3 regions of the Bacillus sp. 1A genome follow, and region 2 is predicted to be linked to each of the others. Evidence: riboswitches for the same ligand, from Rfam matches in the RefSeq annotation. Region 2 holds a riboswitch; each other region holds the start of a gene.

Region 1 (10,704 bases), 1.3 Mb from region 2:
TTTCAAGAAATTACAGCATCGAATGAATATATCATGGCACTGGATTGGCAACATGAGTGTTATTGGGTGAATCCACATGTAGAGTTTGAAAGAAATGAATTTGATGAGTGGATGATACCTGTATTTCCAAATGGAGATTACTACTTCTTTATTCAGAAAGACTTTAAGTGGGGCTATTTAGGCCAACCTTGGGAAGAGAGTATAACGATATTTGGAAAAGAACTTATAGAAAGCTTTGAACGAAATAAGCCGGAAATGTTTCGAAATATTTTAAGGCAAGGGTAATGGTTGAAAGAGGAAAACCGTTTATATTTCATTTTTGAAGCATAAGCGGTTTTCTTTAAAATACTTAAAAAGAAAAAACTTTTGGCAAAGCATCACTTTTTATCACCGTTCTTAACCCATGTTTTATAATCCAAGGGTTAATCGGATGTTGTTTATCACGTAACTGCTGCAACCATTGAAAAAAGAGTTCTTTATCTTCTTTCTTAATGTCGTTAATATGATTGGCTACTGATAAAAACAAATTTTATTTTTTAATCGACAACCCATAAACTAAAGTCTCACTCGGAGTCGTAATACTAAAACCTGTCGTTTTATAATCAAGTGTCACCGTATCACCAGTGTAGTCTTTCGTAAATGAATCCATTTGTACAATAAAATCAGCATCTTCATATACAACATCATCTGCATCATATGTATCCCAAATTAAATCAACATCAACGAAAATACTGCAAGAGTTTGTCATTGTTCCTCTAATGCGAATGATTTTTTTGTCTTCACGTTCTAATCTATGTATAGCTGCTTTTGCTTCATCAGTAATGCGAATGTCTTTATGTATATTTCCTTTATTATTGCAAAAACAGGAGGAATAGGGAAGGGAGAAGCATTGGAATAAAAAACGAGCAAACATATTTGTTTGCTCGTTTCACTTTATTTCAATTCACATTTATCAAGTGGGATCACTTTTGTTTTCTTCGTAAATTTATATCCTAACCATAGTACTAAGAAGAGTGGTAAACCGATGTAAGAAACGAGTACACCGTTCCAATCGATTGCTTCGCCCATAAATGCGCCGTAGTTTTGTCCTAAAATTACGATGACACAAAGTGCAAATGCGAAGATTGGACCGAACGGGAACCATTTTGCTCTATATGGTAAGTCTTTTAAATCTTTACCTTGAGCGATATATGCTTTACGGAAACGGTAATGACTAATTGCAATTCCGACCCATGCGATAAAGCCAGACATTCCAGATGCGTTTAATAACCAAATGTATACAACACCGTCACCGAATAAAGAAGCAATGAAAGCGATACTACCGACAATCGATGTTACGATTAATGCGTTAACAGGTACACCGCGGCTATCTAATTTACCAAGAAACTTCGGTGCTTTTCCTTGGCGAGCTAAGTCCCAAAGCATACGAGTTGATGCATACATACCAGAGTTACCAGCAGACAGTACTGCCGTTAAAATAACAGCGTTCATAACAGAAGCAGCAAAGGCAACGCCTGCTTTTTCAAAAATAAGTGTAAATGGACTTACTGTAACATCACTTGCGGCAAGGCTTTCAGTTGTATAAGGAATTAATAAACCGATAACGAGAATCGCAAGGATATAGAATAAAAGAATACGCCAAAAGATTGAGCGAATTGCTTTTGGAATGTTGCGCTCTGGATCAGCAGTTTCACCAGCGGCTACTCCTAATAATTCAGTTCCTTGGAAGGAGAACCCAGCAGCCATAAATACACCGATAATTGCCATAATGCCGCCATTAAATGGTGCATCTGCAACAGTGAAGTTTTTAAAGCCAACAGATTCGCCGCCCATAATTCCGAAAATCATCATGAAGCCGACAATTAAAAAGATAATAATAGTAACTACTTTAATAAGTGCGAACCAATATTCAGATTCACCAAACCCTTTAACAGATAAATAGTTTAAAAGGAAAATAATAGCTAAACATAATCCACTCCAAATAAGAGAAGGGGTATCTGGGAACCAAAATTTCATAATTAATGTTACAGCAGCGAGTTCAGCAGCAATTGTAATGGCCCAGTTATACCAATAGTTCCATCCAAGTGCAAAGCCAAGGGACGGATCAACAAATTTTGTTGCATAAGTACTAAAAGATCCAGTAACAGGCATGTAAGCTGCGAGTTCAGCTAAGCTTGTCATTAAGAAATACACCATAATTCCAATTGCGGCGTATGCGATTAGTGCACCGCCAGGACCAGCTGAATGGATGACACCACCGCTGGCAAGAAATAGTCCGGTACCGATTGTACCACCGAGAGAAATCATTGTAAGGTGACGAGATTTTAATCCGCGTTTTAATTCACCTTGTCCTTGTGTAGTTTGCGTTTTAGAGGTAGCTTGATTCGTTGCGCTATTCATGTTCAACACTCCTTTTCTTGTAAGATAGGAAGGAACGGGGGAGAAAAATACAAAAAACCGCCAAAGGAATTTGGCGGAACGTTTCACAAATAACCACCCCATCATACCCTTCCGTTAAGATAGCACCCCACGTTTACACGGTAATTTTGTAAACGTGACAGTTCTGTTCCTTTCGGAGACAGCCCCAGCTCATAATTCCAGAGAAGAAATATAAACTTCGGCAACTTTTCCTTTCAAACGGAGTCGGTGACATTCTCTGTGTCTCGTCCGTTTTACTCATAAAAGTCGCAACCTCTACCTCATCGGATTGATGAGGATTTGATATATTGCTAAGATTTTTAATATATGGCAATTGTAATGACTTTCTGAATATATTGCAAGATATTTTGTTAGGAAAAGTCAAAAAATATCGGTTATTGTATAGGAAACGCTTGCAAAACTCCACCCGAACCTACTATTATGTAGCAATAAGCAAAGAAAAAATTGTTATACAAATGTTTCGCAAAAAATATTGAAAAACCCTTTAAAATTAAATGAAAATTCAGAAAATATAATTCGACATTCATGATAAGATCATATTTTTTTGTTATAATTAAAGTAACGTTTAAGCAAAAAAGGGGAAATTAACATGAAATTAAAAACAGAAAGGCTCTATATAGTACCGTGTACAGAAGAGAGGATGCACGTTGCGAGAAAGCAAGGATATGATAGTGGTCCACATATTGTAGGACATGTAGAAACTGTAAAAAAAGATAAGGAAGTATTACCTTGGGGCGCGTGGTATGTCATTCGAAAAGAAGATGACATCGTTCTAGGTGATATAGGGTTTAAAGGGAAACCAAATGAGGAACATATAGTAGAAATTGGTTACGGATTTATTGAGAAATATTGGAATAAAGGGTATGCGACAGAAGCTGTAAGAGAACTAATAAATTGGGCTTTTCAAACAGGAGAGGTAGAAACGATTATTGCAGAGACACTTCTTGAAAATGATGGATCGATTCGTGTATTAGAGAAATTACATATGAAAAGAATTGGCACTACAGAAACGATGATTAACTGGAAAATAGAAAAATAAAAAATACCGCTCGAGGTGAATCGGGCGATATTTTTATCGTTATGGTAGCATTTGTTTTTGATCATTCGGATATCCGGCGGTCGGTGCGTTAGAACGCTTGGAATGATTACGAACAGCAATGAAAATAGAAATAATAACGACAATACCAACTGCCACGTAAGAAAGTGAAATAATAGTCGGATCCACTTTAAATGTAGTGAGCAGTGTACGAATGTTTGTAAAGATAATAAGGCCACCAACTAATACGCCAAGTAAATGTGCTGGAACGATGCGTACTAACCATGCAGCAATTGGAGCTGCGACAATACCGCCAAGCATTAACGCAAATACCCAAACCCAGCTTACTTGTTCCCAGCCAAGTGAAATGAAAAATCCGATTGTTGCAGCGAGTGAAACAGGAAATTCGCTCGTATCTACAGATCCAATAACTTTTCTAGCTTCATTTCCTCTTGCTAGAAGCACAGGTGTCGTAATCGGACCCCAGCCACCACCACCAGTTGAATCAACGAAACCAGCGAATAAGCCAAGCGGAACAAGCTGTTTAGCTGACATACGTTTTTTTGAAGTAACAATTTGTTTTTGAATGAGGAATCGTAATAAAATATAAACCCCTAAAGTAAATAAAAATACGGAAATGTACGGTTTAATTACATCACCAGGTAAATTGCTTAAAAAACATGCCCCAATAAATGCGCCAATTGCTCCTGGTAATGTAAGCCTGGAAACGGTATATTTATCAACGTTTCCAAATTTGATGTGAGATGCACCAGAAGCGGCAGTTGTAACGACTTCAGCTAAGTGAACAGATGCGGAAGCTACAGCCGGTGCGATACCAAACATTAATAATAGTGAGGTAGATGTTACCCCGTACGCCATTCCAAGCGCACCATCAATCAATTGAGCGAAAAATCCAATAATGGCAAAGACAATTAATTTCTGCATAAATAATCCCCCTGTAAATAATAAATGAAAAAGGCACTTTTCCCGTATGAGAAAAGTGCCTTTGGTTTTTCCAATCAGCAATAATTAAATTTGTTTTATTATAATACATATTAATCGTATAAATCAACTAGGTTTTAAAGTTTTTTGAATTGAATGAAAGAAAAATAAAATATACAATAAAAGGATGGAGAGAAAGGGGAGAAAGACATGTTACGATTTGATCATCTCGTACACGCAGTACATGGTACACCGGAGGAAGCGGCAAAACAAATGCAGGAGCGTGGATTTCATACTGCACTAGGCGGAGAGCATATTACCTGGGGTACTTGGAATAGTTTAAGTTATTTTGATTTATCATATATAGAATTTTTAGCAGTTCAGCATGAAGAAAAAGCGAAGAAAGCAGACAATCCATTAATACAAGAAACAGTAGTGAAATTACAAGACGGAGAAGGAATGCTACAAATTGCAATTCGAACAGATGCCATTGAAGACCTAGCAAATAAATTTAGTAAGCACGGTTTACATACGATAGGACCATTTGAAGGGAAACGTATGAGAAAAGATGGCCGCCTTTTAGAGTGGAAAATGTTATTTATAAAGCAAGAAGAGAACGGACCGAAATTACCTTTCTTTATACAATGGAATGAAACGGACGAAGAAAGAAGAAACGATTTACGTAACATAGGGACGATCACTGAACATAAAAACAAAGTACAACAAATTGAAATGATTCATTACGCAGTGAAAAATGTTCGAGAAACAGTACGGAAATGGAAAGAAGTAATGGGGCTAACTGCAAGCCAGGTCGTTAAGAATGAAAAATGGAATGCAGAGTGCCAAAGCGTATCATTTGGAGATGTTCATGTGCAGTTTTGTGAACCAATTGGAGAAGGGTTAGTACTAGAACGATTGAAGTATCATGGCGAATATCCATTTGCAGTGGAATTTACAGGTGGAAGTAAACGAGAGAATGAAGTGTTAGGTAGTTTGTACATATATTGATAGAGGTGAACGTTGTGAAGGAAATACTTAGAGAGATAGAGAGAAAACTAGAATGGCCTCGTATTGTAAAGTGTACAGCTATTTCAAAAGGTTTTTCACATGAAGAGAAATATAAAATTGAATTAAAGAACGAAGAAACTTATTTTGTAAAAGTATGTGATGTTGTTCATTTTGAACGTAAACAAGAAGAATATACGTATATGAAACAATTAGAGTTATTACATATTCCTACGCCTCAGTTAATTCATTTTATAAAGCTGGAGGATTTAAATAAATGTGTTCAAGTATTTGAATGGGCACAAGGTGTAAATGGTGAAGAAGGTTTAGGGAAGCTATCGGTGGAAGAACAGTATTATGCAGGAAGAAAAGCAGGGGAAGTATTAAAGAGAATCCACTCAATTGAAAGAGAAAGTGCAAGTAATAAATGGGAAACGGTTCGATGGAATAAATACGAAAGATACGTAGAAGCGTTAGCAAACTATGAAATAGATTTCCTTGATTTGAAGCCAGTATTAAGTTTTGTAGGGGAGCATAAACAATTATTGAAAAATCGCCCAATCACATTTTTACACGATGACTTCCATCCAGCAAATAGTATGATTCATAATAAGGAGTTTATCGTTATCGATTTTGGTGGATATGATTTTGGCGATCCAATACACGATTTCTATAACGTAGCGATTTTTACTACAAGAATAAGCAAGCCATTTGCGGTTGGACAAGTTCATGGTTATTGCGGGGGAGAACCGTCACTTCATTTTTGGCAACTGTATTCATTATATGCAGCAATGACATTCCCAGCTGATATCGTATGGACAAACCGAAGCACGCCACATTTAGTAAATGATATGAAAGAGAGATTAAACCGAATTATCGAAGATCATAACAATTTTTCATCCTATATTCCAAAATGGTATCAATCACAACATGAGGATATAATAAACAATAAGTAATGGAGGGATTCATATGGATAAAATAGCGGTAATTTCAGATATTCACGGTAATATTCCAGCTTTAGAATCTGTGCTGCAAGATATTAAATTAAGAGGAATCGAGCGCATCATTTGTCTTGGAGATTTAGTCGGGAAAGGTCCTCATTCTAGCGAAGTGATTGAAATCATTCGTAAAGAATGTGAAGGAGTTGTAATGGGGAACTGGGATGATTTCATTACAAAACCGACTGAATTTGAGGCATTAAAATGGCATCAAAAACAACTGTCGGAAGAACAAAATGACTATTTAAGAAGCTTACCATTTTCAATTGAATTTTTTATGAGCGGCAAACTGATTCGTATGTTCCACGCTTCACCGAGAAGTTTATATGAAAGAATTCAACCACATGCCTCAAGAGAAGAGCGTATTAGTATGTTCGAAAATAGTGAGCTCACAGAGAATATAGAAGGAGAAAGAAAACCAGATGTCGTTTGCTACGGTGACGTTCACCAAGCATTCGTTCAAAATTTCAAAAGGAAAACGTTATGTAATGCTGGTAGTGTAGGAAATCCTCTTGAAATTACACAAGCTTCTTATTTAATATTCGAAGGATCTTACAATGAAAAAGAAGCAGCGAGCTTTTCTATTCAACTCGTACGTGTACCGTATGATATTGAATTAGCTATCAGACTTGCAGAAGAACTCGATATGCCAGAAATTGAAGAATACAAACAAGAATTACGGACTGCTTTATATCGAGGGTTTAAGAGAAAGTAAGCTAATCATAATATATCAACGATTTTTCAAATATATCTATCGTAACTTAAAATATATCAACGATTTTTTTAATATACCGACGATTCGGCAAAAAATATCGATTTACTGACAAATAGTGACACGGAAAGTTAATTATAATTTTATTATGTAAACTAAATGAAGGGAGAAATATCATGAACCGAAAAAAACGAATCAAAGAAATTGCAGATCATATTTTAAAATTAAATTTAACACATCCAATAAGAGTTGGAGTAAGCGGTATTACAGCATCAGGAAAAACCACATTTGCAAACGAACTGGCAGAGGAAATGAAAAAACGAGGAGTACAAGCAACACGCGCAAGCATTGACGATTTTCATAACCCGAGAGTGATTCGTTATGCACAAGGTAAAGAATCTGCAAGAGGGTATTATGAAGATGCACACGATTATATAGCTTTTAAAGAAAGGTTATTAAAGCCTTTAGGACCTAACGAGAATTTACAGTATGAAGCGATTTCTCATAACTTAATAACGGACATGCCTGTACATAATACGCCGCTAGTGGCGCCGCCAAATATGGTGCTAATAGTAGATGGAACATTTTTATTGAAAAAAGAAATTGAGTATCTATTTGACTATAAAATTTTCGTAGATACAGATTTTGAGATTGCGAGAAAACATGGTGCAGAGCGCGAGACTGAGGCTTTTGGAAGTTATGAAGAAGCAGAGAAAATGTTTATAAACAGATATCATGCGGCTTGTAAGATGTATATAGATGAGCATAATCCGAAAGAATGTGCGAATGTTATATTTCAGAGTAGTAATTTTGATGATCCGGTAGTTGTATTTAAAGGAATTTAAAATCGTTTAAATAGCAAAAAGTTCGTGAAAGGGGATGTGTTGGGTGGATAAAAAAGATACTTCGAACGATTGGCCTGTATGGGCAAATGAGTCAGTAGAGATAGTTAATGCAAATTCTGATTGGCAAGATAAAGGCCGATGTGAAGAGCAGCAACTATATGAACTGCTTGCTCCTCTAGGTATAAGCAAAGTAATACATATAGGAAGTACATCCATACCTGGTTTACCTGCAAAACCTATCATTGATCTAATGGCTGAAATAGACTCATTTGAAAGAGTACTAGATATTTCAGCTACATTGGCCATATATAATTGGCATTATGTAAGCCCAGAATTAGATGAAAGACCTTGGAGAAGATTCTTTGTGAAAGTTAAGAATAATAGGCGTATAGCTCACCTACATTTAATGGTTAAAGGAACTGAGCGATGGGAGCAACAACTTTTATTTCGTAACCGCTTACGAGAAAATCCACAATTAGTTTATGAGTATTCAAATCTGAAACAAGATTTAGCTAAAAGATTTAACCAAGATAGAGAAGCATACACAAAAGCTAAAACAGAATTTATTAAACAAGTTCTAAAATGATTAAATTTTTGATTGTAACTACGTGTGAATACAAAAGAAAAAACATCCTTTATTTTATAACTTAAACTTACATGAAATGCATGTAAACAAAGTGAGAGACTGCGATGTTCTAATGTATTTCCTTTTATTTATCAGGATAAATTATATATAATTGAATCAAGTTCATATAAGGATAGGCAATTACAGGGGATAAGGCGAAAATATGTTAATAAAGTAAAAAGGGGACAGGAAATATAATGAATGAAGTACTAGAACTAAAAGAAGAACTACTACAAATTAAAAATAATAATTATGCTGTACCAGAAGACGTAGATGCATATCCATATGCGCAGTGGATGTTAGATTATATCGGTTCACCTGATGCTGAATTACGTGATGATTTAATTTATAGTACGCTTCACACATGGATTACAAATGATGTATTTAGACAAAAAGAGTTACGAGGATTAATGTTACAAGCAATTAGTCCTGATTATTTATTTTATAAAATTGGTGAAAAGGGCACAGACTCTGTTTTTAAACGTGCGTTCTCCGTATTAATTCCGCCACTTATTTTATCTGTTCATGAAAGAGAACCACTTTTATCTGAAGAACAACTGTACAGTGTAGCAGAACAAGTGCTGGAATATGTATATTTAGAAGAAGATGTAAGAGGCTACGTAGAAGGAAAAGGATGGGCACACTCTACTGCACATGCAGCAGATGCGCTCGATGCGTTAGCGCGTACAATACAAAATCGTGAGTTTTCATATGCAATATTAGCTGCTGTTCGTCAGAAGGTTCGATTAAGTGATTACGTGTATGTGCACTTTGAAGATGAGAGATTAGTAAAGCCAATTATGTCGTTACGCAACCAAAATATTTTAATTGGAGAAGAGTGGAGCAATTGGCTACATAGTATAGCAACTGTTGAAGATATCCGACATCCGCAGCATGCTATTTTAGTACAAAATATTAGAACTTTCCTAAGAAGTTTTTATTTCAGAGTTTTAGAGGCAGAAGGTAGTACAGCCTTTACAGATGATATATTGGAGACTTTGAAGGGTTTGCGTAGGTATTAAAAGTGATTCATCCTTAGAAACAATGAATAGATATTAATTTTGAAAAATTTATTAGAAATTTATTTTTATATTGTACCCTTTCAATATAGGTTGAAAGGGGTGTCAAATGAAAAAATTATTGAAGTCAGTGAAAATAATATTTTTAATGTGTATTAGTATGATTTTCTTTGGAACAGGCGCTGTATTTATATATCATAACTATCAATTAAAAATCGAATCGAAATTAATGAAGAATGAAGGTGAACTTGTTAATTTCGATAATAAAAAAGTGAATATTTATAATGAGGGGAGCGGGGAGGATACGTTTGTATTTATGGCCGGATCTGGAATTGCCGCTCCTGTTTATGAATTGAAAGGCTTATATAGTAAATTTTCAAAAGAAAACAAGATTTCTGTAATTGAGAGAGCGGGTTATGGATACAGTGATGTTTTTCAAGATGATAGAGATATTGATACGATATTAGAACAAACGAGAGAAGCGCTTATTCGAAGTGGAAATAAACCACCTTACATTTTAGTACCACACTCTCTATCGGGAATAGAGGCTATTTATTGGGCACAAAAATATCCAAGTGAAGTAAAAGGGATTATTGCGTTAGATATTGGTTTACCTAAACAGTACGTAACTAATAAAATAGGTATGCTTGATTCATTAAAAATAAAAGGGATGAATATTTTAACGAAATTTGGTTTTCAGAGATTAGCTCCCTCTATTACTTATAATTCCGAAGTCATTCGTCAATCCTTTTTAAACGAACAGGAAAAAGATATTTATAAAGCGCTTACGTATAAGAGGGCTTTTACTGATGATATGAAGCAAGAACTTTTACAAAGCTACAATAACAGTAAAAAATCAAATTCCTTATCGATCCCAAAAGAAACACCAATGTTATTTATAGATGCGATTGCTAGGCAATATAAAGATTCGAAGTATACAAAGCAAAAAAACGAAGATTATAAGGAGTTTGCTAGCAAGTTATTAATAGCTGATGTAAAAATAATTGAAGGTACACATAGCATTTATTTATACGCTCCTGATGAAATATACAAATTTACTATGGACTTTATTAAGAATAAAGT
Region 2 (10,704 bases):
GCCAGAAACGTTGCAAGTAATGGTACCGTTTTTCATGAGGTGCTGGTGCTCCGATTGGATTTACTTGAAACCCGCGCGGATCAAGATGTTCCGTCACTCGCTTAATCGCTCCGCCTTTTCCAGCCGCATCCCAGCCTTCCATAACGAGCATAACTGCGATTTTTTCTTCTTTTACAATTTGCTGTAGTGCTAATAAACGTCTTTGGTATTTTTCAAGTTTCTTATTATACTTAGATTTCGATTCTATTTTTTTCATTAAATCTACTTTAGCAAGATATCCATTTTCCATAAAACAAATCCCCCTTGTTGTATGACAATGTTATTTTAACATATTATTGGAAAATTTTTCACATTAGAAAAAACTGTGTAGAAAAATCTCTACACAGCTTCCTTCTCTAATTGCACATCTACTTCAATATTCTCATTTTTATTTTTCACAGCTTTCATAAAGAATACAGCAGTTACTATAATCGTAATAAATGTACCTACAATATAAGATGTGTTTAGCGGAATGTTAAAACCAATTTTTGCATTTAAAATGTAAATTACAGTCATGAGTGTCATGACTGTCACGGGAATTAAGAAAACAACATATAATTTTCCTTTTATAAATAAATACATCGTTCCAATCCATAACGCAATTGCTGCAGGCAATTGGTTAGCCCAAGAGAAATATATCCATCTTATTCACAAAGAGAGACTATATTTTTTACAATTGAATTATGGTATACCTTCTCAAAAAAAGAAGATAATAACAAATAAATTCGTTACAGAATGGGAGTACTTTAAAGATGAAACGAAAAATACTTTCTCTCTTTACACTAATCTGTTTAGCACTACCAATACAAGCTAGTGCATACACATTTCACTCACTACCAATTGAATCAAAGTCTAAACAGTGGTATATCGAAATTGATAAATCCCATAACGCAAACAAGCAAGCAGCGCAGCCAAAACAGGGTGTATACGATACATATCGCTTACTCATAAAAAACATCGGTAATGATGTTTCAAACGTAGCTGTAGAAATAGTTGATAACACTCCTACCTCTAAAGCTACTTTTAATCCTACTACATTACATAACAACGTTTCAAAAAGTCAGACAAGCTTTGACTACATCGTATTCCCTTTAGACTTTAATAGCCATAATTTTAAAGTCGTCATTACTTGGGAAGAAAAAAATTTCTCATACAACGGTCATCCGGTAAATGAGGGGGAACAAATGAAACAAACATTTGTGTTTAATGAAGAATAAGCCCTAATTTGATTAGGGCTTATTCTTCATTTACAAAACCAGATTGAATCGCTTCCGTCACTTCTTCTGTGATTTCTAGTTCTGTTGCTTCCGTACTAATTTTCTTGTCCCAAATATGTACGGAAGGCTTTTCGTTACAAAGATGTTTTATTAATACTAGTTGGTTATATGTTAGCTTATTTTCTCTATGGGTGGCGATATAGACTGTGAAATTTTTTGCTTCAAAGACCTTTTCTTGCAAAATATATTTGTTGGCCAACTCCTTTACTACTATATCTTTCAAGTTTTCTATAATCATATAAGTCGTTCCCCCTTCCCTTATATCATCAATCAAATCGTCGAATACTTGTTACACATAACGCTATTCCAATTGTTACAAGTACAAAAATAGCTAGTGTTATAATCGTTATCTCGCCACCTATGACAGTAGCTAACCATCCTACAACCACATAACCTAGTGGCAATAAAGCAAATGAACCTAACATATCAAGGCTTGCCACTCTTCCAAATGCTTCTTCTGGCACAAGCTCTTGTAAACTTGTTTCCCAAATGAGTCCAAATATCATCATACCAAACCCTTCAATTGCCATTAATCCAATTAAAGCAGGTGCCCAAGTAATAAACGGCATAACTAAAAGCGCACAACCACTTATTAAAACACCACCATAAGCAAGTAATCCACGCTTATGCCACCGTTCTCTCCCACCAAATATTAACGCGGCAATTACAGCTCCAACACCAGAGGATGCCATTCCTAATCCATACACGTATGCTTCAAATTGATGATGAACATTAAATAACCATGGAATTAATACGACGATAATTCCTGCATAACAAATATTGATGAAAGAAAAGACTAAAATTGTAATCCATAGCCACGGATGACTTTTTAAAACGAAAACACCTTCCATAAACTCTTGTTTGTAATCGACCTTTCTCTTTTCAATGGAGTTTACTTTTTTAAACTTTATTTCTCTTAAAAATAATAAACAAAAAAATGATAGCAAATACGTTACTGCATCTAGTCCAAATCCTATTCCAGCAGATGCAACTGAAACGATTAATCCTCCAAGAGCCGGTCCAATTAGTCGTATACCTTGATTACTCATTTGCGTTAATGCATTAGCTGCATTTCGAATGTCCGGTACAAATACTTTCGCTCTTACAGCCGCATACGCTGGCTGAAATATCCCTTCCATAAGTCCATATAATGCTACAAGTACATATAGAAGTGGAATTGTTAAAACGTCCATAAATATAAGTGTCGCAAGTAATAGCATTACTATACAGCGAATTATATCTGTAAATAACATTACTTTCACCCGATCAATTCGATCTACGACTAATCCAGCAAACGGTAACGCAAGAATATTAGGTAGCATGTACATTGCCATTGTCATCCCCATTACAACTGTTGAACCAGTTAATGAATACACAACGACTGGCAAAATAACCATCGTTATCGAACTGCCTAAAGTCGAAAGTAATTGCCCAATCCATAAAAACTTAAAATATGGTGACGCTTTAACTGGCAATAATAATTTCCCAACATACCCCAAACCTTTTTCTCTTTGTACTTCCCCTTGCATTTCTCTCTCCTCTTTTCAAATGATTATAGACTTTATAATATATCACTAAAAATTCCTAATATTCTTTTTCAATTATATAAGAAACCATTATGTTATGGTAAAATTATCAAAATAAATATAAAGGAGAATACATTGTTATGCCTCAAAATTCTCATAACATCGAGCACCGCATCTATACAATGTGTATGATCCAGCGAAATAATGAAGTTTTACTTATAAAACGCCCCGATCATCGAGGTTTTCCTGGCTACATCGCTCCTGGCGGTAAAGTAGATTTTCCAGAAAGTATCGTTCACGCTGCTAAACGAGAAGTAAAAGAAGAAACTGGATTACTTGTTTCAAAATTAACTTTTAAGGGATTAGATGAATACGTAAATCCGAAAGAAAACGTTCGATATATGGTATTTAATTATTGGACAGACTCATTTGAAGGCGAACTTCTTATGAATCCTCCTGAAGGCGAATTATTATGGGTGCCAATTGATACAGCATTAAATCTTCCTATGCAAAATTGGTTTAAAGAGAGATTCCCATTATTTTTTGAAAAAGGTACGTTTGAAATTCAACGTGTTTGGGACCGAGACTTAGATAAACAAGTTGCTATGACAATTACGCATACGTAGAAAAGCTTGGAATCTCTCCAAGCTTTTCTTACTTCTCCGCTATTTTCTTAATCTCATAATCAATTTCTAAAAATTCAACTCCAAATATCCACATTCTATGATTAGCTTCTAATATGTGATCTGTGCTCTCTTTAATAATAAAAGTCTCTGCTAACGGTAAACGAATTGTAAAGAAACGAGTATGTAAATAAATCCCCTCATCTCCTTTACCATTTCTTCTCAGCTTACTAGTAATGATTAAATCATTACTCTTATTACATAATTTTAAAACCCCCGTCATATTCGAATTTGGTAAAGGTAATGCAATATTCATATATGTCTCGCTCTTATATGTGTGCTTTGAATAAAGAGCTACAAAAATAGATTCTCCTGCTTCATTTTTTCTTAGCCAAGCCCTTACATTCTCTCTTCCATCCTTCTCATCTATTACCCCGATGATAGAGCCATGCATCGTTTCCCACTTGCCGCCCATTCCTAAATGTATTTGTCCTACACGCTTACTCATTTTTTCATAGCAAAATGCAAGCGGGTGGAACCAACGATTCCATTTAATATACGATTGTAACTCATACTCTTTTGTATTTTCATAGAAACGAATAATACTTAAAGGAATCTTGGTCACGTCAAATATCTCACTATGAAAATCATTCATTTTATCAACTAAACCTTTGTATTCCTTGCTATCTATTAAATTTCTGTTATGTAAAAATGCTTCTCCAACTGTCGTATTTCCTCTTAACCTGCTCATTGGTTTCCCGTAATATTTATAATTCGGAGCACTCTTTTCAATCATCCAACCGACAAATGCCGGTAACGCTACTCCAATTCCATTAACAACACCGTGAATCCAAACCATTTGAGCAATTGTAATTGTCATTACATGTTTCAAATTCCCATATGAATATATAAGTGAAAACATAATTGTTACCATGAGTGTACTAGACGATATGATCAGGAGAACCTTTGCACTAATAGCAGTAAATTTCGTGCGCCAAACATAAATCCCATAACTATAAATAGCACATAAATATAGAAGAACTGCAAAAAATTCAAATGCTCTTGAGTACGTAATTCCTATTGCAACTGTCATAGGTGAAATGACGATGATAAACATAATAGCATCATACACTTTACTTCTCTTTTCTCTTTTTCTCCCAATTAAACCAGCTGATAACGGCAGTAGAAATGCCGAATAATGAAAATGTGCAGCGGTAAGCAAAACAATGTCAGAACTAAAGTGCATAATGGAGAGTTTTGCTACAGAAGCAAAAAACCAGAAACCACCTAAAAACAAATACATAAACGCACTATCGATAGCCGTCTCTTCTAACGGTTTCCATCCTCTTTCTAGTAATCTACTTACACCAAATAACGCAAAAATTCCTGTATATACAAACCAAAGTAACGCAAAGAAATAGTGATTTGTTACGAAAGCTAGCACTGCACTAATTGCTGCGATTGGATATAACAGCGATACAAATTTACAAAATAATACATATAATCCATTTCTTGTTTTCTTATCAATGATGCAAAATGACATCGGTATAAATAACAAAATAGATAATAAAATAATTGCTTCAACTGGGTTTACATTTGACCACTCACATATTAGAAAAATAATATAACAAGCTATCCCAACTATTATATTTTTCATATCACTTATTTCCTCCCCACAAATGTTCCCTTATATGAAAATAATGAACCAATTAATACATTGCGCACTTGTACATGAATTCGAAAACATTGTAGTGTTTCATCATAACTTTCTACAATTTTGGCGTCTCCGTATAAAAACCTAGGTAACGGTACTTTTCTTCCAAACATAAAAAACCATTGTTTCTTTGAAGAGATATGCATCCCGCCTTTTTCATCAATATAAAAATTCAATGTAGAAACGAGTAAATGTGGCTCACCAAAATAATCTACAATTTCATTATTCTCTTCATCCAACTGCATAACAGCGTTAAAGTATCTTTTCTTATTATGAAAATAAAAAGTACGATTCCACCGCACAAGTTCATTTCCATGTTCATCTCGCTCAGCTGTATTATGTATTGTAAATGGCACTTCCTTCCCCCGTTCAGAGAAAAACATTCGAAACTTCGATGCAATTTTTAATATCAATTTTACGAAAAAAGAACCTCCGTAAATTCCATCCATCTTTCCTTCTCCAATAAAGCTATTTTCTTCTGTAATCTCATAGCGTTTCTGTAATTTTGGATGAAGTTTTTTATAAGAATCCCCTAATAGTCTTTCATACATATTAGCCATACATTATCCCTTTCTCTTCCTCTTGCAATTTTTTGAGCTTGGCAAATTCGTGCTATTTATATAACCGACAATTGATAACCCCATTAGTAAAACATTTAATGTAATTGGATTAAACGGCTCTGTAAAGCTTACGATATTCGTAAAACCCGCCGCTATCGTTAAGGCTATTAACATAAAAATATGTACGATAAATACTTTTCGTTTTGGAAATGGCAACAGCCATAGGACACCAAAAATAATTTCTAGTAATCCAATTATTTTAAGTACAAAAATACTATGTTCCGTTGAACCAATCATCACAGATAGCATTTTTACTTCTTCTGAATGAGTAAACACTAGTTTCGGCACTATTCCTTGATACATCCATACAAAAGCAAATAAAAAACATACGAGCCAATATGTCATTGTTCTTCTAATTAGTAACTTAGGATGAAGTCCCTTTTCTATCCATAATTTTAACGCATCAAAACTCCAAGCAGTCGCCCAGCCTAATAACGGACGAAACATATAGAAATCTATTACATTTCCTATACGACCAAACCTCGTATCGTAATCATATTGCGTCTCAAAATGAATGTGTTCTTTACGCGGTGTATACTTCCAATAACCACGCCCTATTTGAATAAGTGATAATTTATTATCTGTCCAAAATTTTAAAGAAGAAATCCGTTCACCCGTTTCTTTTCTTATTTCTCCTATCGATTCCCCTTCACCAACTATTTCAAGTCCAAATCCAATTTTAGTTTTATATAAAAACTTCTGCGGTTCTCCTTCTTTTTTCTCTAAATACGAAATTTCAGTAAAGCGAGCATCCCATTCTGTATGTATATCTGGTTCCTGTGTATATCCCCATAAATTTTCCATTGTTGTGTTCATTTCTGCCGAAACATAAATAGGCTTTTTCCCCTTCATTCTTCCACCTCCTATGCACTATAAATTTAATGTACATGCAATGAATTTATTTTGCTACAGTTTTCACAAACTACTTCAAGAAAAGAAAGAATTTTTAAAATTTATACAAAACACTTGATTCCCCGAAAAATTTAAATTATTATAAAACAAATGTTACCAACAACTTCATAAATCAAACACTCTCGCCTAAAACGTGAGATAGAGGTTGCGATACTTATGATTATTCTAATGGAGACACAGAGATGTCTATGAACTTAGATGAAAGGAAGTATTGCCGAAATCGATAATTTTCTCTGCATTTATCGATTGGGGCTGTTTTCGAATAGAAACAGAACTGTCATATGTACAGAAGTGTATGTATGAAGAGCTATCTACAAAAAAGAGATATCATTTTTATGGTATTCCTTTTTTGGCGGTTTTTTTATTAGCTCCGTTTTCTGTTTCCCTTTTCCTGTAACAGCACCATCCTCACTTATTTGAGATGGTGTTTTTTGTTTTTCTCTGGTAACTACAGGAATATTGGGATTTATATATGTCCTAATCTATTCTTAAAAATGGATGAAAGAAGGAATTCATAATGGAAACGATTGTACAAAAATTTGGTGGCACTTCTGTCGGAAATGTCGCGCGCATTCAACATGTAGCAAATTTAATTATTGAAGAATATGAACGAGGATATAGCATCGTCTCTGTCGTTTCAGCAATGGGAAAAAGCACAGATGAACTCGTAGCACTTGCTAACGCGATTTCAGAAAATCCGAGTAAACGCGAAATGGATATGCTGCTATCAACAGGAGAGCAAGTGACTATTTCATTATTAACGATGGCACTACAAGCAAAAGGCTATAACGCGATTTCATTAACTGGATGGCAAGCTGGTATGACGACAGAATCTGTACATAGTAGTGCACGGATTACTGACATTCATACAGATCGAATTCAGTCTTATCTTACTGAAGGCACGATTGTTATTGTAGCCGGTTTCCAAGGAGTTAGTGAAAACCATGAAATTACAACGCTTGGACGTGGTGGTTCTGATACTACAGCTGTTGCATTAGCGGCTGCACTACAAGCAAAAAAATGTGATATTTACACGGATGTGACAGGCGTATATACGACGGACCCCAGACTTGTAAAAGACGCTTATAAATTAGATGAAATTTCTTATGACGAAATGTTAGAACTTGCAAACCTCGGTGCTGGTGTATTACACCCGCGTGCGGTTGAGTTTGCTAAAAATCATAATGTCGTTTTAGAAGTTCGCTCAAGTATGGAACAAGAAAATGGAACAATTGTAAAAGGAGAATGTAACATGGAACAACAATCAATCGTTAAAGGTATTGCATTTGAAGATAATATTACACGTGTCACAATTAAAGGATTAGAACAAGGTGCACTTTCAACAATTTTCTCTACATTAGCAGCGGCACATATTAATGTAGATATCATCATTCAAAGTATTACAAATGAAGGAACTGTTCACCTCTCCTTCTCAATCCATTCTAATGATTTAAAAGAAACGTTAGAGGTATTCGAACAAAATCAAGAAACACTTCACTATGAATCTGTAGAGTATGAAAATCATTTAGCAAAAGTATCCATTGTAGGATCTGGTATGGTCTCTAATCCAGGTGTTGCTGCAAATATGTTCACTACTTTAAAAGAAGAAGATATTCATATTAAAATGGTAAGTACATCAGAAATTAAAGTGTCTGTCGTTATTGACCGCCTTCATTTAGTAACAGGTGTTGAGGCACTGCATCAATCATTTATGGCGAAAATTGAGCCTTTAGTGCAGATGAGTTAATTTCCACCGGTAAAACTTTAAAAAATATATGAATCTATTTCCTTCCTATATCAATAGAAACAGGGTAGGACTGTTTTGTGGGAAAGTCGAAGTTATTCTATCGAATAGCAATTACAGTATCGAATTCTTGAAATGATAGCATTCACGAAATAAAGTTCTCGCATATTTCAATAGTAAAGGGTTTACGAAGTGTTATTCGTTAACAAGATTTTATATACTATGCCCGAAAACACCTTGTCACATTTTCCAACACTGTGACAAGATGTTTTTTGTTTAGAAGAGATTTTAGTATAATTATGAGGATAATTAAATAATAAATTTATACATATAAGGAGATAAAGACTATGGCAAACAACAAATTACTAAGAATGGATAATGTCAGCATCGTTGTAGAATCTCTTGATAACGCAATCTCTTTCTTCGAAGAGATTGGATTAAAACTCGAAGGGCGAGCTACTGTCGAAGGTGAATGGGCTGGTCGCGTAACTGGACTCGGTTCTCAGTGCGTAGAAATTGCTATGATGGTTACGCCAGATGGCCATAGCCGAATTGAACTTTCGCGATTTCTCACCCCCCCTACTATTGCAGATCATCGGACAGCTCCTGTAAATGCCCTCGGTTATTTACGCGTCATGTTCACCGTTGAGGACATTGACGAAATGGTATCCAGACTGACTAAACATGGTGCTCAGCTCGTTGGTGAAGTAGTTCAGTATGAGAACTCGTATCGACTCTGCTACATTCGTGGAACCGAAGGAATTTTAATCGGTTTAGCGGAAGAACTCGGTAACAAATAAGTAATGTTTTATTAGAAGTCTTTACTGAAGTAAAAATATTTGAAAGAACTTTACGCTTAATAAAACTTTGATTTTGAACCCCGTCCTAGCTTTAGAGCGGGGTTATGCTTGTTTGAACTTTTTAACATACTATCAACATCCCAAAATCATTATAAAACAATTCAATTACTTATTATACTCTTTCCTAGGAAATATAACGGACTCTTCTCACTTCTTATCATATATATCTTTTGTTTTAAAAAACGATCTGAACTCATTCAAAATAACTTTCTTCACGTCAGAGTAAAAAACCATCATGAATAGTGCAATTCCTAATAAAATCTCTTGCATTCCTTCATAATCAATGAAAGCACTCACAATTAGCAAACCAAATCCAATGTAGAAACCAAATTCATTCTCTTTCTCAAAATCTTCATCTTCATCAATATGTATTTTCTCTTTTAAATTTTGGTTCCCTTTTATTAACTCATCGAGCGTAACATTATACATTTCACTAAGCAAAACTAAATTATCAATATCCGGACAGCTTTTATCATGTTCCCACTTATACACAGCTTGCCTTGTCACACCAATTTTCTTAGCAACATCTTCCTGTGAAAACCCTTTTGACTCTCGTAATCTTTTAAGTTGTTCTCCTAAGCTCATAACGTCTCCTCCTTTAACAAATTATTACATAATAGGAGATAAAAAAGAAAGAAACTATTGGTAAAATTCACTGTAAACCACTCGTTTACACTATAAAAAAGAGAGAATAACTCTTTGAGCTATCCTCTCTCTTCTATTAAAACAGATGAATGTTTTCTTTCTTGCAAGCTTCACGTAAATCGTCAGGCCATACAGAAGATTGAACTTCACCAATATGTGCTTTACGTAAGAAGTACATGCACATTCTTGATTGTCCAATACCACCGCCAATTGTTAACGGTAGTACGTCTTCTAAAATACCTTTATGGAAATCGTACTCACGTTTGAAGTCTTCACCTGTTTTCGTTAACTGCTCATCAAGTGATTTACTATCAACACGAATTCCCATTGATGATAATTCGAATGAAGATTGTAATACTGGGTGCCAGAATAAAATGTCACCGTTTAATGTCCAATCATCATAATCAGCTGCGCGTCCATCATGCTTTTCACCTGAACGAAGTGCATCACCAATTCCGATAATAAAGACTGCACCGTGTTCTTTTGCAATTGCGTGTTCACGATCTTTCGGTGTTAATTCTGGATATTTATCTTCGAGTTCTTGGGAAGTGATGAAAACAACTTCTTCTGGTAAATACTTTCCAAGGAACGGATACTTTTCAAATAAGTGGTCTTCTAAATCTTTGAATATTCCATAAATTGTTCGTACTGTTTCTTGCAAGTAATCTACAGTACGCCATTCTTTTTGAACGATTTTTTCCCAATCCCATTGGTCAACGTAAATGGAATGTGTTGCATCAAGTT
Region 3 (10,704 bases), 890 kb from region 2:
ATAGTCGGTGTGATCGGTCTAAAAATGTATAGTAAAGATAAAACGTTAGCAAATGGTGCAATTTATATAGGCGGGTTTGCTACATCCTTCGCATTCTTGTATACATCTTTCTTATTTTTACAAGTAAGTGTCGCTTATGCGGTTTGGATTGGTATTGGAACAGCAGGTGCCGTTTTATTAAACATGTTCCTGTTTGGTGAGTCGAAAAGTAAAGCACGTATCATTAGTGTGGCTCTTATTGTATGCGGAGTGACAGGATTAAAGGCTCTTTCTTAAAGATATATTGTATTTTATCTCCTAATGGTTTATTAGGAGATTTTTATTATTAAAAAATGATTTCCTCTTAGAGTTCACTATCATTGACAGTACAATCGATTATCTTATAAAATGAGTGACAGTCATTCAATATGTGTGTGAAAGGGTTTAGATGATGAATAAAAAAGAAAAAATTGTCTATGCAGCTATTGAAGTGTTTCAGGAAAAGGGCGTTGAAAAAACGAAGATTTCTGATATCGTGAAATTGGCTGGCATTGCACAAGGAACTTTCTATTTATATTTTCCTTCTAAGTTATCTGTTATGCCTGCAATAGCAGAAGTAATGGTTGAAAAGATGATACTTGCAGTGAAAGAAAAAGTGCAAAATGATGCGCCTTTCTCAAGTAAAGTGACGCAAGTAATAGATGCGGTGTTTCACTTTATAGCGGAATATCGTGAAATACAAGCTTTAATGTATGCGGGTCTTGCATCTACAGAACATATAAAAGAATGGGAAGCTGTGTATGAGCCTCTTTATATGTGGCTAAGCGAGTTTTTAAGTGCGGCGAAAGAAGCTGGTGAAATTCGTGATTCGGTTCACGCGGAAAGAACGGCTAAGTTATTTATCGCTCTTGTTGAATCTGCAGCGGAACAAGTTTATTTATATGACCATAAAGATGATGAGCAAGTCGAGCTACAAAAGGCAGAAGTACTAGATTTTTTAACACATGCACTACATATAAAGAAGTAGTAAGGTGAACCTGTCTGAAAAGGTAGGTTCATTTTTGAGGAAAACTGAATGATAGTCATTCATCTAATACTTATGTATGTGTGGAAGGATAGAGTGAAATTCTAATGAGTAGGGGTATCTCTGCTCATGATTAGCCCACAAATAGCAGGATAAAGAAAAAGCTTCTTGGGCATTATTTTTTGAGAGAAACTTACGGGAAGAGGTGTTAAAAAGTGAAGAAACCGATAAAAGAACAAAAGATGGTATTGATCATTCTTTTGAGTAATATATTTATCGCTTTTTTAGGGATTGGATTAATCATTCCGGTTATGCCGTCCTTTATGAATGACATGAGTTTAACAGGGAAGACGATGGGATATCTCGTTGCAGTGTTTGCAATGGCTCAGCTCATTACGTCACCTATTACAGGCCGGTGGGTTGACCTTTACGGTAGGAAGAAAATGATCATCATTGGATTATTTATTTTTGGTGTTTCAGAACTTCTTTTTGGATTAGGAAAAGATGTGTGGATGCTTTATGCAGCACGGGTGTTAGGCGGAATTAGTGCCGCGTTTATTATGCCTGGTGTTACGGCATATGTTGCGGATATTACCTCTATGCAGGAACGTCCAAAGGCGATGGGGTATTTATCAGCAGCGATTAGTACCGGTTTTATTATAGGGCCTGGAATTGGCGGATTTATTGCAGAGTATGGTATACGTGTGCCGTTTTTCGTTGCAGCAGCAATTGCCTTTATAGCATGTATAATTTCGATCTTTATTTTAAAAGAACCGTTAACGAAAGAAGAACTTGCAGAGATTTCTGCTAACACGAAAGAATCAAGTTTTATTGGTGATTTAAAGAAATCATTACATCCAATGTATGCAATTGCATTTATTATCGTATTTGTACTCGCTTTCGGTTTATCGGCGTATGAAACTGTGTTTAGTCTATTTTCTGATCATAAGTTTGGATTTACGCCGAAAGATATTGCGGCAATTATTACGATTAGCTCCATCTTTGGGGTAGTTGTGCAAGTATTTATGTTTGGTAAATTGGTTGATATGTTCGGGGAAAAAGTGTTAATTCAAATATGTTTAATTGTAGGTGCAGTATTAGCTTTCGTTTCAACTGTAGTCTTTAATTATTGGATTGTACTTCTCGTTACTTGTTTCATTTTCCTTGCATTTGATTTGCTTCGTCCAGCTTTAACGACGTTTTTATCAAAAGCAGCTGGAAAAGAGCAAGGATTCGTTGCTGGTATGAACTCGACTTATACGAGTTTAGGAAATATAGCAGGACCAGCGATGGGCGGAATATTATTTGATATGAATATTCATTATCCATATGCATTTTCAGGAGTTGTTTTAATAGTTGGTCTCGGCATTACATTTATGTGGAGAGAGAAACAGCTAGCTCAAAGTTTTGCGAAGTAATGTAGTGAATAACGAAAAGCCTCTTACTATTTTTATGGTAAGGGGCTTTTCGTTTATAAACTTAATCCAAAACGCTTTAATTCAATAAATATCCCCTCTAATTGCTTTCCTTTATCCGTTAACGTGTACTCTACACGAGGCGGAACTTCTGGATATACTTTTCTCGTTATAATGCCTTGAGATTCTAATTCTTTTAGTCGAAGCGATAATGTTTTCGGACTAATCCCGTCCATTGATTTTTGTAAATCACTAAAGCGTAATGTTCCTTCGATAAGAAGGTCACGAATGATTAAAAACGTCCATTTTGTACGAATTACATCAAGGGTTTTAGCGATAGGACAAGGTATGCCAGGTAAACCTTTCGTTAATTCAACTGGATCTATATTGTTCATGGAACTAGCCTCCATAAAATTTTTTTGAATGAATTTGCTTTATAGTATCACAAAACTATACTTTTGGTAACTATATGAAAAAAATATCACTACTTCCGTAAAGGAAGTTAGTGCATATACAATAGCAATACGAAATAAAACGGGTTTAGATGAGGAGGTGATTTTCATGGGGATAAAAAAGTTGTTTGGATTTCTTAGTTTGTTTGTTGTTTGTATTGTACTTGTAGCATGCGGCGTGGAACAAAAAACGGAAGTCCAGTTATTAAAAGAAATGCCGAAGCCAAAAGCAATGACAATTGATCCCTCACTAAGTAAAAAAGAAGCGACAGAAATGGTTCATGCAGCGCAGCGTTTTTATGCATTTTGGGATACAGGTAAGGAGGAACTTATTCCGCAGACTGTTACTGAAAAATTTTTTGATAATACATTGCCGAAAGGGAGACCACAAGGCACGGAAGGATTAAAGTTTGCGGCGCAAAACTTTCGTAAAGTTGTTCCTAATATACATTGCGAGATTGAAGATTTATTAGTCGTTGGTGATAAAGTAACAGCTCGTCTTTCTTTTACAGGAACGACTAATGATAAGAAAATCAACTTTTTTGCAATTGATATTTTACATGTGAAAGACGGAAAGATAACGGAAGACTGGCATTTAGAAGATAATCTTACGCTGAAACAGCAACTTGGGTTAATAAATGAGGAATAGAGTAGGGGAGAGAAAAACGATGAAAAATATATTTATTATAAATGGACATGAAAAATACGGTACAAAGGAAGGACGATTAAATAAAACGTTAGTGGATCATATGGTAACGGTATTAAGCGAGAATCATCATGTGAAAACGACAACGATTCAAGATGGCTATAGTATTAAGGAAGAACAAGAGAAGTTTTTATGGGCCGATGTTGTGATTTATCAAACACCGATTTACTGGTTTAGTGTACCGGGCTTATTTAAAACGTATATGGATGAAGTATATGAATACGGTTTGTTCTTTAAAGGCGCTGATGAATATGGAACAGGTGGTTTATTAAAAGAGAAACAGTATATGTTTTCTACAACTTGGAATGCACCTGAAAAGGCATTTGGAGATAAGACGAAGTTCTTTGAAGGGGAAAGTTTAGAGTCAGCGCTTAGCCATTTACATCGCGTGCAAAAGTTTCTCGGTATGAGTCCGTTAAAGAGTTTTGCTTGTTATGATGTGGTGAAGCATCCGAATATTGAGCAATATGTATTGAACTTGAAAGATCACTTAGATGGAGTAATTAAATAGTAGTTTGCACCTGTATGCGAAGAAGGTACTACTAAGGATGTAGTACCTTCTCTTTCAAGTGGCAAAAATGAACGGGGCATTAGGTGTTATGTTAGGTTCATTTATTGCATCTTGGGGTATGAGTGCTCTGTACTTTATCGTTGGTATGAGCAGTATTTTATTATTTATGAAGGCGATTGGGAGAGAGAAGTATGAGGGGGAGGTTTCTCAGATTGGATAAAACGATATGAAAAGCGATGCTAGAAATCGCTTTTCATATGACTTTTAAAACGGATCAACTTCAGCTAAATCAGGATTGCTATTTGGGTTTGTTAATAAGACTTTCAGCTCACCTACTTCAGAGAGCGTAACGAGGATATAGCCACTAATAAGGACGACGAGTCCGATGACCCTTAATGTTTGCAGTGTAATGTCACGGCTATTGTTTTCGGAGTTGTCTTGGGGCGTTGAAGGTGGATTGTTATTCATAATTAAGGCTCCCATCTTTTTTATTTATATATGTGTAAAATCATTATTTAACTTATGGATAGGAATCGTATAGTCATTTTCACTATATGAGAAATGCCTATGAAAAGTGATTAGAAAATTGGGGAAGAAGAAGGGATGGAATCCATAGGTTACTAAAAATGACATTCCTTTTTATTTTTCATACAAATAAAAAGGTTAACCAAAGTAGCTAAATAGCTACTTTGGTTAACCTATAATAACTATCCTAATACACGCAATGATTCTTCAATAAACGCTGGGATGTCCTCTGGTTGTCTACTTGTTACTAGCTGATTTTGGCATACGACAACCTCTTTGTCATGGAAATTTCCACCGGCATTTTTCAAGTCGACCTCAATGGATTTATATCCAGTCACATCACGTCCTTCAAGCATTTGGGCAGTGATGAGTAATTGGGGGCCGTGACAAATAGCAAAAACAGGTTTTTTCGCATCCATAAATGCTTTGCTAAAGCGAACGAAACGTTCATCTGCACGAAGTATATCTGGGGAAAATCCGCCTGGTATGAAGAGGGCATCAAAGTTTTCTGGAGAAACATCATCAATACTTTTATCAATTACGACTTCACTTTTTCCTTGTTTACCGTGTACCGTTTTACCTTTTTCTGCTTCAATAGTTGTTAATTCATATCCCTTTTGTTTAAAAGCTTCTGCTGGCTCTGTGTATTCTGTGTCCTCGAAATAATCTGTTATTAAAGTAGCAATTTTTTTACTCATTCTAATCCGCTCCTTACATTAATATTATCGGTTTCAGAATCATCCTTGAGCAATGTCTTTTATAAAGTGAAACTTTAATTCATATTTTTTCATTCCCTCCAGTTTCTTTGCCCTGTTAATTTAATACATACCCTTTTTGTTAGGACGTAAACATGTATTATCGTTTTTTTATGTAAAATTATAAAATATCGGTTGTGCCGGTGATTCTTGTTTGAGGAGGGAAAATAAAAAATCCCAGGAGAGAATTTATTCTCTCCTGGGATTTTAAGATAATTCTTTTCGTTAAAACGAAGAAACGCGTTGCTTCGTTTTTGGTACAATAATACATTTGATCCAGAGTAACCCGATAATCATAATGATAAGGCTATGTAAAAATTGTACTGTAGCAATGAGTATAACAATTGAAAATACAATGAGTTGAATGCTTAGTAATATAAAGATTAAGCGAAGAAATTGATTCATTCGTTGCTCAGTATCAATGGGATATAATGCTACGATAATATTTCCCGAAAAATATTTCCACAGGGAACGGAGCTGCATAGAGATCATATATAGGACGATGTAAGCGATAGCACCTTTTACGTATATGTTTGGTATAAAATATAAGGCGAAGGCACCGATCAACCCTAAGCGAATATATATACCGAAATAATCATTCCCGCGTAAAAATGCTAGTGTATGTAAATAGAAGAAAGTTGCTCGTTTTTTATGTAATAAAGGTTCAATCCAATTTGTAAGCCATTTTCTTTTATTTACTTGCTTATTCAGTTGCGGAACATCGGTAAAAATGCTAGCAAATTGATAAAAACGAACGTCCATTTTTTCTTCTTGTTCAATTATGTAATCCCACGGTATTCGTTTTGTAGGTTGTTTTTTCGTGTATAGAAGCAGGAAAGCAAGTAGTAAGAGTAATCCGCCCAATATGAGAACATGTGCCGAATAAAACAGCATGTAAATGATTAGGGCGTTACAAGCAATACGGATGATCAGCCATATACTTTTTTCATAACTATCACGCCACATCCAATGTGTATATATATTCCAAGCTTTCGTAATCATTAAAACGATAAAGATTGTACATAAAAAAGGCACAGTTAATTGTAATGATTGCATTGCAAGTGGAACGAGAATAAGGAACGTAAATAATAATGGAAAAAGCTGAATGATGTAATTATATAGAAGAGATTTTTTAAAATAAGATGTTAGTTTCTCTTCTAATGCAAGCAAATAGACAGCATCAGGTTTTTGAATAAATGTACGGATAGGGCATCTCGTTATAATCGCTGTTAGGACGATTGTAATAAGTAATAAAGATAGTCCTTTAGAAGGCGCTGTCTTAAGAAACTTTGCGTAATAGTAAGCACCTATACAGGCAACGAAGATAAAGCTATATAGTAACCCGTTAATCATACGTGCAAAGTATGTAATGATATTTTGAATATGTTGTTGGAAGCGGCTGCTCCATAGTGATTCAATTGACATGTTTTTCACCTCTTTGTTCTATTATATATGTTTTACAAAAGAAAAAACGAGCAAATTGCGTTATGCAACTTGCCCGTTTTTCTTTTCTTTATTTTTTTTCTCATCACGATTCATTAATGGATAGAAAGCAAATCCGATTACGAATAAACCAATTCCGAGAAGGAACGTTTTGATATCGGATGCGCCGGTTTTAATAACCCATAGTGCGTAGCAAAGTGCGATTACTGCGACTATGCCATCTGTAATTCTTGCCCGCATTTCATTTTTATATGTTTCACCAGTTGCGACTAGTTTTAACTGGAAGATTGGTGAAACGAGATATGGAATGAGGTAGGCTAGTGTTGATACGGTAATAACGAATGTATAAGCTTCCGCAATGGTTCCTGATAATGTTGAGAATAAGAACACTTGCGACATAATGTTTGTTAATCGTAATGAGTAAATTGGACTTCCTTTTTTATTTGTTTTCGTAAAGAAGGAAGGGAAGAAACCTTCTTTTGCAGCTTGATATGGTACTTCTGAGCTTAATAAAATCCAGCCTAATATAGAACCGAATAGAGAAGTAAGTGCAAGTAATGCCATCAGTTTCCCGCCGCCATGCCCCATTGCAGCGTTTAATGCGTCTGCTAATGGACGTTCAGAAGCTTGTAATTTATCAACGTGAAGGACACCCATTGTTAAAATTGTAATTCCTAAGTAAATCGCAACTGTAATAAGTAATCCCGCAACTGTTGCGCGTTTTACTGTTTTAGGAGAGGTAGCACGGTTTGATAAAAGTACTGCTGATTCAATTCCGATAAATGCCCACAGCGTTGTAAGAGCGGCTAAATTTACTTGTGAAAGAAGGCCGTGTGATACACCTGATTTATCGATCATCGGTGTGTACCATTGTCCAAACTTAGAAGCCTCGAATGCAAATAACGTAACGACGATGAATAAAAGGAATCCTGTTACTTTCGTTGTTGTTGCTAAGAAGTTTAGCTTTCCAGCTCCGCTTACACCGTTTGTTAATATAATATGAGTTCCCCAAAGTAAGATGGAACAAATAGTAAATGTAATTAGTTTTCCGACTTCTATGTTAAAAGAACCGATTGAAAATAGTAGTCGTGTATCTTTCATAATTGGGAAGAAGAGTGATAAATATCCCGCGAAAGACGTAATGATGGCAACGTTACTTGCCCAGTTTGCAACCCAATATCCCCATACCATACTGAAACCAGCCATTTTTTTCTTTTTTGGTGATGAGAATAAAGCATATGCATGACTTTGTGGTCCTGTCGTTAAATCAGGACGACGAATTGCTAAATTACCGAAAACAAGAGCTAGCATTAAAACACCAAACCCTGTTGTTAACCAAGCTAAAGTGACACCGAGAGGGCTTGCTGTTTGTGCCAACGTACTTGGCACCATGAAAATACCAGCGCCAACCATGTTACCGACAACGAAAGCTGTTAGTACCCAAAAGCCCCATTTTTTTTGTTGCATAGAAAATACCTCCAAAGTTAGTATAACCAAGTCAAGCGAGGAGATATGTATGTCTTCTTAGTAGAGAAGAAAAGTTCCAAACAAAACAAAAAAAGCACGTAATTTGCCGCTACATGCTTTCTATCTTATAAGAAACCCACGACATACCTCTCGATAGCTCTCCACAAACGAAATGTTTCGTTTGTGACAGTTCTGCACTTATTAAATGCAGACCCAGCAAGCGTGCATGGTGGACACGACTTACTTCGGCAATCATTCCTTTCTCATTCCTTCATCAATGCCACTACATCTCCTGAAACGATACTCTTAATGATTGCAACCTCTACCTCACCGAGATACGAATGAGGATTTAAATATTAAATTAACGTAGTTAAGAGTAACAAATGTATTTTTATACGTCAATGGATATAGTAATAATCAGATTATAGAGAAGAGTTTGTTATTAGGAATGGATAATTATTTAATATAAAAAGAAGCTGATCTAAAACTAGATCAGCTTCTACATATAAGATTAAACGAAGTTTAATACTGTTACTTTTTCACGTGTCATAGACTCAAGGCTCTTACGAATACCTTGTGCGCCCATACCTGAACCTTTTACACCGATGAATGGGAAGTGGTCAGGGCCGCGCTCTGTGCGTCCGTTAATTTGAACAGAACCAGTTTCGATTTTGTTAGCAATTGCAAATGCTTTGTTAATGTCTTTTGTGAAGACACTTGCTTGCAAGCCGAACTCTGATTTGTTAGCAATTTCAATTGCTTGTTCATCTGAAGAAACACGGATGATTGGAAGGATTGGGCCGAATGGCTCTTCCCAAGCAACTTTCATTTCTTCTGTTACGTGGTCGATTAATGTTGGGTAAATTAAGTTACGCTCACGTTTGTTACCGATAACGATTGTTGCACCTTTTTCAACAGCGTCGTCAACTAAACCTTGAACGAAGTCAGCAGACTTGTCGTCGATTAATGGAACGATTGTGCTGTCTTGTTCTGGAGATCCAACTGATAGCTCAGCTACTTGCGCTTTTAATAAGCCAACAAGCTCGTCCGCTACGTTTTCGTGTACAAGTACACGTTTAATAGCTGTACAACGTTGACCAGAGTAAGAGAATGCACCGCTTACGATATGGTTTGCAGCATCTTGTAAGTCAGCATCTTCACGAACGATACCAGGGTCTTTACCACCAAGTTCTAATACAAGTGGAATCATTGCAGCTTTTTTCGCTAAATGTTTACCTGTGTTTGTACCACCTGTGAACGATACCATATTGATGCCTTCGTGTTCTACTAAGTAGTCACCAATTACAGAACCACGTCCTGTAGCTACGTTTACAAGACCTTTTGGAAGGCCAGCTTTATGTAGTGCTTCAACCATTTTAATACCACTAATTGCACCTTGAGTTGCAGGTTTGAAAATAACAGCGTTACCCATAATTAATGCTGGTGCAAGTTTTGCAGCAGATAAGTTTACTGGGTAGTTAAATGGTGCGATTGCTAATACAACACCAAGTGGTGCGCGTTGGATGATCGCAAGTTTAGATTTCGTTCCGCCAGGGAAGCTATCGCCCATCATGCTTTCTCCGTGCATATGAAGAGCTTCTTCGATTGTGTAACGAATGAAATCAGCTGTACGAACAACTTCTTTCTTCGCATCTTTATATCCTTTACCGACTTCTTTCATAATGATATCGGCAATTTCATCTTGCATATTTACGAGCTCATCAGCCCATTTATATAAATATTTTGCGCGATCTTGTAGAGAAGCTTCCGCCCATGATTTTTGAGCTTCTTTTGCAGATGCAATTGCTTCATCTACTTCTCCGCGAGTAATTGCTTGTACTTGTCCAATTACTTCGTGTAAGTATGGAGATGGAATTTCGATTGTTTCTCCTGAAGAGGTTTCTCTCCATTCTCCGTTTAAATAAAATTTGTACGTATTGCTAGTTGTCATGATTAGTCCTCCTAAAATAGCAACTTGTAAGAGTGAGTATAAGGTGATTGTAGGGTGTTTGATAACATTTTTCAAATGAAATGTTTGTGAAAACGATTTCTTATTCTTTTTTTATTTTGTATGCCCTTTCTTACAGAAGATTCTCTTATTTCAAAATGATGTAGCATATATTTTTATTCGGTTTGTAAAAAAAATAATTGACAGAATACTCAATAAAGTTGTAAGATTATAAATGGAAAATAAATGAAGGGGGTGTGCGTAATGATTGTAATCGTAAATGTGATGGGCTTAGCTCTGTTAAATGGCAGAAAACATTCATATCATTACGCAACCCGTGCGGATATATAAGGCATCTTTGTCTTATAAAAAGCGTACGTTGCGTATATCGTAACGTACGCTTTTATGCATTTTTGTGCATATCGTCAAGCGGCGGTATGCTTTTTTTTGTTTTCCACATTACTATATAAAATTTGGGA

The links. A riboswitch is a leader RNA that binds a small molecule or an ion and turns the genes downstream of it on or off. The one in region 2 is predicted to bind lysine.
Region 1: another riboswitch for lysine. It lies ahead of ACUN0F_RS17880 (amino acid permease); the one in region 2 lies ahead of ACUN0F_RS24695 (aspartate kinase).
Region 3: another riboswitch for lysine. It lies ahead of ACUN0F_RS29285 (amino acid permease); the one in region 2 lies ahead of ACUN0F_RS24695 (aspartate kinase).

What each region holds. Positions count from the first base shown of each region.
Region 1 covers NZ_JBQYLZ010000001.1:3,500,081-3,510,784, forward strand. Annotated here, with positions in the region: gene ACUN0F_RS17865 (DUF2716 domain-containing protein) at 1-285, shown strand, start outside; partial or broken gene ACUN0F_RS17870 (DNA alkylation repair protein) at 350-517, opposite strand; gene ACUN0F_RS17875 (iron-sulfur cluster biosynthesis family protein) at 530-913, opposite strand; gene ACUN0F_RS17880 (amino acid permease) at 934-2,400, opposite strand; lysine riboswitch at 2,513-2,705, opposite strand; gene ACUN0F_RS17885 (GNAT family N-acetyltransferase) at 3,029-3,478, shown strand; gene ACUN0F_RS17890 (sulfite exporter TauE/SafE family protein) at 3,518-4,420, opposite strand; gene ACUN0F_RS17895 (VOC family protein) at 4,628-5,425, shown strand; gene ACUN0F_RS17900 (aminoglycoside phosphotransferase family protein) at 5,440-6,378, shown strand; gene ACUN0F_RS17905 (metallophosphoesterase family protein) at 6,392-7,135, shown strand; gene ACUN0F_RS17910 (hypothetical protein) at 7,309-7,977, shown strand; gene ACUN0F_RS17915 (GrpB family protein) at 8,021-8,563, shown strand; gene ACUN0F_RS17920 (DUF2785 domain-containing protein) at 8,800-9,624, shown strand; gene ACUN0F_RS17925 (alpha/beta fold hydrolase) at 9,731-10,704, shown strand, end outside.
Region 2 covers NZ_JBQYLZ010000001.1:4,834,514-4,845,217, forward strand. Annotated here, with positions in the region: gene ACUN0F_RS24650 (polyphosphate kinase 2 family protein) at 1-289, opposite strand, end outside; partial or broken gene ACUN0F_RS24655 (carbon starvation CstA family protein) at 379-681, opposite strand; gene ACUN0F_RS24660 (hypothetical protein) at 792-1,256, shown strand; gene ACUN0F_RS24665 (hypothetical protein) at 1,276-1,554, opposite strand; gene ACUN0F_RS24670 (MFS transporter) at 1,583-2,845, opposite strand; gene ACUN0F_RS24675 (8-oxo-dGTP diphosphatase) at 2,983-3,468, shown strand; gene ACUN0F_RS24680 (YndJ family protein) at 3,497-5,122, opposite strand; gene ACUN0F_RS24685 (DUF4166 domain-containing protein) at 5,128-5,739, opposite strand; gene ACUN0F_RS24690 (DoxX-like family protein) at 5,743-6,651, opposite strand; lysine riboswitch at 6,843-7,029, shown strand; gene ACUN0F_RS24695 (aspartate kinase) at 7,229-8,458, shown strand; gene ACUN0F_RS24700 (VOC family protein) at 8,803-9,255, shown strand; gene ACUN0F_RS24705 (helix-turn-helix domain-containing protein) at 9,463-9,900, opposite strand; gene asnA (aspartate--ammonia ligase) at 10,037-10,704, opposite strand, start outside.
Region 3 covers NZ_JBQYLZ010000001.1:5,726,087-5,736,790, reverse strand. Annotated here, with positions in the region: gene ACUN0F_RS29335 (DMT family transporter) at 1-276, shown strand, start outside; gene ACUN0F_RS29330 (TetR family transcriptional regulator) at 428-1,006, shown strand; gene ACUN0F_RS29325 (MFS transporter) at 1,219-2,421, shown strand; gene ACUN0F_RS29320 (winged helix-turn-helix transcriptional regulator) at 2,475-2,813, opposite strand; gene ACUN0F_RS29315 (ester cyclase) at 2,980-3,519, shown strand; gene ACUN0F_RS29310 (NAD(P)H-dependent oxidoreductase) at 3,539-4,087, shown strand; partial or broken gene ACUN0F_RS29305 (MDR family MFS transporter) at 4,134-4,307, shown strand; gene ACUN0F_RS29300 (hypothetical protein) at 4,352-4,555, opposite strand; gene ACUN0F_RS29295 (type 1 glutamine amidotransferase domain-containing protein) at 4,795-5,310, opposite strand; gene ACUN0F_RS29290 (ABC transporter permease) at 5,593-6,792, opposite strand; gene ACUN0F_RS29285 (amino acid permease) at 6,853-8,277, opposite strand; lysine riboswitch at 8,424-8,610, opposite strand; gene gapN (NADP-dependent glyceraldehyde-3-phosphate dehydrogenase) at 8,789-10,228, opposite strand.